Regions from separate parts of the Streptomyces sp. NPDC003393 genome, predicted to be linked through region 2. Evidence: predicted binding sites of a transcription regulator. Region 2 holds the regulator's gene; the other holds the start of a gene.
What was found. The regulator HrcA, encoded in region 2, represses chaperone genes, less so after heat shock. The targets are predictions, from matches to a motif close to TTNGCACTCNGNNNNNCNGAGTGCNAA.
Positions count from the first base shown of each region.

Region 1: groL (chaperonin GroEL) is a predicted target of HrcA. The motif match lies at 1,138-1,164, and genes of this name have one in related genera.

Region 1 is NZ_JBSFRB010000022.1:92,438-95,627, reverse strand. It holds gene thrC (threonine synthase) at 1-94, shown strand, start outside; gene ACWDUZ_RS21790 (MoaD/ThiS family protein) at 91-366, shown strand; gene ACWDUZ_RS21785 (cold-shock protein) at 795-998, shown strand; gene groL (chaperonin GroEL) at 1,328-2,950, shown strand; gene ACWDUZ_RS21775 (NADH:flavin oxidoreductase) at 3,164-3,190, shown strand, end outside.
Region 2 is NZ_JBSFRB010000005.1:10,202-13,391, forward strand. It holds gene ACWDUZ_RS06750 (DUF3097 domain-containing protein) at 1-627, opposite strand, end outside; gene ACWDUZ_RS06755 (MBL fold metallo-hydrolase) at 660-1,400, opposite strand; gene hrcA (heat-inducible transcriptional repressor HrcA) at 1,549-2,565, shown strand; gene dnaJ (molecular chaperone DnaJ) at 2,566-3,190, shown strand, end outside.

The sequences.
Region 1 (3,190 bases), on a different contig from region 2:
CGGCCTGAAGACGCTGGACGCGGTGGCCGGCACCGGCCTGACCGCCACCATCCGCCCGACCCTGGACTCCTTCCGAGAGGCTGGCCTCGTATGAGCGTGACCGTTCGCATCCCCACCATCCTGCGCACCTACACCGGCGGACAGGCCGAGGTGAACGCCGAGGGCGCGACCCTCGCCGAGGTCATCTCCGACCTGGAGAAGAACCACACGGGCATCGCCGCGCGCGTCCTGGACGACCAGGGCAAGCTGCGCCGCTTCGTCAACGTCTACGTCAACGACGACGACGTCCGCTTCGAGCAGGGACTGGAGACGGCCACCCCGGACGGCGCGGGTGTGTCGATCATCCCCGCGGTCGCCGGCGGCTGACCATTACCCTCGGTAATTCGATTACCGATTGTTCACGGAACGGCCCCCTCCGTAAGGGAAGCGGAGGGGGCCGTTCTGAGTGATTGAGCGCGGTAGAGTTGGGGAACGCGCCCCCGGTCCACGGATCGGTAAGTCCTGGTTTCCTGCCGCACGCCGATAAGAAGTAGCCAAAGTGTGCGGGCTTTTCGCGGCATTTGTCTTGTTTGTGGGGCCCGACTTGCCCTGAATCAAGCTGAATTCTCGTCATATTCCGGACCCCGTCCGTCCAGAATTCTCGTCCGATTGACCTGTTGCAGACGGCAGTTGGACAGATACATTCAGCCGCGGTCGACGCGTTCCGGCGCACGCCCCCGTCCACGGGGGGTGAGGTCTGACCCGGGTCCGCGAAGTGTGGATCTGTGCAAGGGCCAGTAATAGGGGAGTTAGGCATGGCTCAGGGCACCGTCAAGTGGTTCAACGCGGAGAAGGGGTACGGCTTCATCGCGGTCGACGGTGGTGCGGACGTCTTCGTCCACTACAGCGCGATCCAGATGGACGGCTACCGCTCGCTGGAAGAGGGCCAGCGGGTCGAGTTCGAGATCTCGCAGGGTCAGAAGGGCCCGCAGGCGGACATGGTCCGCGTCACGGCCTGATTCGCGCGACCACCGCAAGCGATCAGCTTTCGAGGGGCCCGCACCTCCACCCGGGGTGCGGGCCCCTCGGCGTGTCGCCGTACGCGTGGGCCGCCACCCCGGCCGTCGCGCCCCGAGGAGGCTCGCTTCGCGAGCACGCCTTGCACTCGGGTGGGTCGAGTGCTAATCATTGGCGTTAGCACTCTGAAGGTGAGAGTGACAGCGAAGGACCGGGTCGGTGAGGCCCGCGGGCCGGGTGGGGCAAGGAACCACGAGGCCGGCGAGCCGTCCGTCGCGGGCGCGGGCGCGGTCCGAAGGAATCACCCCCAGTCCTGGAGGGACCACTTCACATGGCCAAGATCATCGCGTTCGACGAGGAGGCGCGGCGCGGCCTCGAGCGCGGCATGAACCAGCTCGCGGACGCCGTCAAGGTGACCCTCGGCCCCAAGGGCCGCAACGTCGTCCTCGAGAAGAAGTGGGGCGCCCCCACGATCACCAACGACGGTGTCTCCATCGCCAAGGAGATCGAGCTCGAGGACCCGTACGAGAAGATCGGCGCCGAGCTGGTCAAGGAAGTCGCCAAGAAGACGGACGACGTCGCCGGTGACGGTACGACCACCGCGACCGTTCTCGCCCAGGCCCTGGTCAAGGAGGGCCTGCGCAACGTCGCCGCCGGTGCCAACCCGATGGCTCTGAAGCGCGGTATCGAGAAGGCCGTCGAGGCCGTCTCCGCCGCCCTGCTCGACCAGGCCAAGGAGGTCGAGACCAAGGAGCAGATCGCCTCCACGGCCTCCATCTCCGCCGCCGACACCCAGATCGGCGAGCTCATCGCCGAGGCCATGGACAAGGTCGGCAAGGAAGGCGTCATCACCGTCGAGGAGTCGCAGACCTTCGGCCTGGAGCTCGAGCTCACCGAGGGCATGCGCTTCGACAAGGGCTACATCTCCGCCTACTTCGCCACCGACATGGAGCGCATGGAGTCGTCGCTCGAGGACCCGTACATCCTCATCGCGAACTCCAAGATCTCCGCGGTCAAGGACCTGCTCCCGCTGCTGGAGAAGGTCATGCAGTCGGGCAAGCCGCTGCTGATCATCGCCGAGGACGTCGAGGGCGAGGCCCTGTCGACCCTGGTCGTCAACAAGATCCGCGGCACCTTCAAGTCCGTCGCCGTCAAGGCCCCGGGCTTCGGCGACCGCCGCAAGGCCATGCTCGGCGACATCGCCATCCTCACGGGCGGCGAGGTCATCTCCGAGGAGGTCGGCCTCAAGCTGGAGAACGCGTCTCTGGACCTGCTGGGCCGCGCCCGCAAGGTCGTCATCACCAAGGACGAGACCACGATCGTCGACGGCGCCGGCTCCACGGAGCAGGTGCAGGGCCGGGTGAACCAGATCCGCGCCGAGATCGAGAACAGCGACTCCGACTACGACCGCGAGAAGCTCCAGGAGCGCCTGGCCAAGCTCGCCGGCGGTGTCGCGGTCATCAAGGCCGGTGCCGCCACCGAGGTCGAGCTCAAGGAGCGCAAGCACCGCATCGAGGACGCCGTCCGCAACGCCAAGGCGGCCGTCGAGGAGGGCATCGTCGCCGGTGGTGGCGTGGCCCTGCTCCAGACCACCAACGTCTTCGAGAAGCTGGAGCTCGAGGGTGACGAGGCGACCGGCGCCCAGGCCGTGAAGCTCGCCCTGGAGGCCCCGCTGAAGCAGATCGCCGTCAACGCCGGCCTCGAGGGCGGCGTCGTGGTGGAGAAGGTGCGCAACCTGACCCCGGGTCACGGCCTGAACGCCGCGACCGGCGAGTACGTCGACCTGGTCAAGGAAGGCATCATCGACCCGGCGAAGGTGACCCGTTCCGCGCTGCAGAACGCCGCCTCCATCGCCGCGCTGTTCCTGACCACCGAGGCCGTCATCGCCGACAAGCCGGAGAAGGCCGCCGCGCCGGCCGGCGGCGGCATGCCGGGCGGTGACATGGACTTCTGATCGACCGGTTCCGGTTGATCGACCGTCCTTCACACCGAGGGCGGCACCCCCTGGAGACAGGGGGTGCCGCCCTCGGGCGTGTTCCGGGTCGCTTCGGCGGGGCGCCGGGCGGGACGTAACACATCTCACGGCCGACACCACTGTACGTGTTCCATGCGTGTGCACATACCATGCGGTATCCGTGCCGCAGACCTGTCCCGCAAGGAGCCCCCCATGACAGTCACCGCCTCCGGACCGGCC
Region 2 (3,190 bases):
GGGCCAGGCCGGGATGCCCAGTGCGGCCGGCTTCACCGCCTCCCAGATGTCGATGTACGGGTGGCCCACCACCAGTGCGTGCTCGCTGGTCACCGACTCCGCGATGCGCCACTCCTTGGTGCCCGGCACCAGGTGGTCCACCAGCACGCCCAGCCGCGCGTCCGGGCCCGGAGCGAAGGCCTCCACGATCGCCGGCAGGTCGTCGACGCCCTCCAGGTACTCCACGACCACGCCCTCGACGCGCAGGTCGTCGCCCCACACCTTCTCGACCAGCTCGGCGTCGTGCCGCCCCTCGACATAGATCCGCCCGGCGCGGGCCACGCGCGCGCGTGCGCCGGGAACGGCGACCGAACCGGACGCCGTGCGGGTGGGACGCGCCGGCCCGGAGGCCGGCCGCACCAGCGTCACCGCCCTGCCCTCCAGCAGGAAGCCGCCGGGCCGGAGCGGGAACACCCGGTGCTTGCCGAAGCGGTCCTCCAGGGTCACCGTGCCCGCCTCGCAGCGGATCACCGCCCCGCAGAAGCCGGTGCCCGGTTCCTCGACGACCAGGCCCGGCTCCGCCGCCACCTCGGGCACGGCCTTCGGCTTCTTCCACGGAGGGGTCAGGTCGGGTGAGTACTGCCGCATTCGAGTGACGATATGGAGAAGGCCGTACGCGATCAGCTCGACACGCCGAAGCGGGCGGCGAGCGCGTCGCGCTGGGTGCGCACGAACTCGGCGCCGACCACCGCTCCGTGACCGGGCACGTACAGTGCGTCCTCGCCGCCCAGCTCCAGCAGGCGGTCCAGAGCGGCGGGCCAGCGGGACGGCACGGCGTCGGGGCCGGCCTGCGGCTCGCCGGACTCCTCGACGAGATCGCCGCAGAACACCACGGTCCGCCCGTCCGCGAGCCCCGGCACCACCACCGCCAGGTCGTGCGCGGTGTGGCCGGGCCCCACGTCCGCGAGCAGCGCCCGACGGCCGCCCCCGAGGTCCACGGTCAGCCGGCCGCGCACCTCGCGGCCGGGCCGCACCAGCGCCGCCGCGGCCTCGCGGGCCGCCTCGGCGTCCAGTCCGTTGCGTACGGCGTCCGCGCGCAACTCCTCGCGCGCGCGGCCGTCCTCGGACGCGGCACGCGCGCCCCCGGCGGCGAAGACCGCCGCGGCCGGGAACGCCGCCGCCCCGAAGACATGGTCGAAGTGCGGATGGGTCAGCGCGAGAAGTGTCACATCGCCGCCGCCGAGCTCCCGCGCCTGCGCCCGCAGCCGGGCTCCCTCCGCCAGGCTCGACCCGGCGTCCACCAGCAGCGCCGTGCCGCCCGAGACGACCAGCCCGACGGTGCAGTCCCACACCGGCAACCGCACCCGGCCGACCCCCTCCGCCAGCCGCTCCCACCCCAGCTCTTCCCAAGTCACCGTCATACCGGGACGCTATCCCTCCCCGCACCGGCCCGTCGGCACCAGCCTTGCCGACGGTGTACCCGACGGCCGTACACTGGGCGCGGGAATGCTGGCACTCGTATGCGCCGAGTGCCAGGCGGGATCCGAGGCAGTTTTGGAGGTGCACGCGATGCTCAGTGAGCGACGGCTTCAGGTGTTGCGTGCCATCGTCCAGGACTACGTCGGAACCGAGGAGCCGGTCGGCTCCAAGGCCCTCACCGAGCGGCACAACCTCGGCGTCTCACCGGCCACGGTCCGCAACGACATGGCGGCCCTGGAGGACGAGGGCTACATCGCCCAGCCGCACACCAGCGCGGGCCGCATCCCCACCGACAAGGGCTACCGCCTCTTCGTCGACAAGCTCGCCGGGGTCAAGCCGATGACCCCGCCGGAGCGGCGCGCCATCCAGAACTTCCTCGACGGCGCCGTCGACCTCGACGACGTGGTGGCCCGCACGGTGCGGCTGCTGGCGCAGCTGACCCGGCAGGTCGCCGTGGTGCAGTATCCGTCGCTGACCCGTTCGACCGTGCGGCACGTGGAGCTGCTCTCGCTCGCGCCCGCGCGCGTGATGCTGGTGCTGATCACGGACACCGGGCGGGTCGAGCAGCGGATGATCGACTGCCCGGCCCCGTTCGGCGAGACCTCGCTCGCGGACCTGCGGGCGCGGTTGAACAGCCGGGTCGCCGGCCGCCGTTTCACGGATGTGCCGCACCTGGTGGAAGATCTCCCCGAGGGCTTCGACCTCGAGGACCGCGGTACGGTCTTCACGGTGCTGTCCACGCTCCTCGAGACCCTGGTCGAGGAGAACGAGGAGCGGCTGATGATCGGCGGCACCGCCAATCTGACCCGCTTCGCACACGACTTCCCCCTCACCATCCGCCCCGTCCTGGAGGCGCTGGAGGAGCAGGTCGTCCTGCTGAAGCTGCTCGGTGAGACACAGGACCAGGGCATGACCGTGCGCATCGGTCACGAGAACGCCTACGAAGGACTCAACTCCACGTCCGTCGTGTCGGTGGGCTACGGTTCGGGCGGCGAGGCAGTCGCCAAGCTCGGCGTGGTCGGACCGACCCGCATGGACTACCCGGGAACGATGGGAGCGGTACGCGCAGTGGCACGGTACGTCGGACAGATCCTGGCGGAGTCGTAAGTGGCCACGGACTACTACGCCGTTCTCGGCGTGCGTCGCGACGCGTCGCAGGAAGAGATCAAGAAGGCCTTCCGGCGGCTCGCGCGCGAGCTGCACCCGGACGTCAACCCGGATCCGAAGACCCAGGAGCGGTTCAAGGAGATCAACGCCGCTTACGAGGTGCTGTCGGACCCGCAGAAGAAGCAGGTCTACGACCTCGGCGGCGACCCGCTCTCGCAGTCCGGCGGCGCGGGTGCGGGCGGCTTCGGGGCCGGCGCCTTCGGCAACTTCTCCGACATCATGGACGCGTTCTTCGGGACGGCGTCGCAGCGCGGACCGCGCTCGCGCACCCGCCGGGGCCAGGACGCCATGATCCGGCTGGAGGTGGAGCTGGACGAGGCCGCCTTCGGCACCACGAAGGACATCCAGGTCGACACGGCCGTCGTCTGCAACACCTGCAACGGCGAGGGCGCGGCCCCGGGGACCTCCGCCCAGACGTGCGACATGTGCCGTGGCCGCGGTGAGGTCTCGCAGGTCACCCGGTCCTTCCTGGGCCAGGTCATGACGTCCCGGCCCTGCCCCCAGTGCCAGGGCTTCGGCACCGTCGTGCCCACCCCGTGCCCGGAGTGCGCGGGCGACGGCCGCA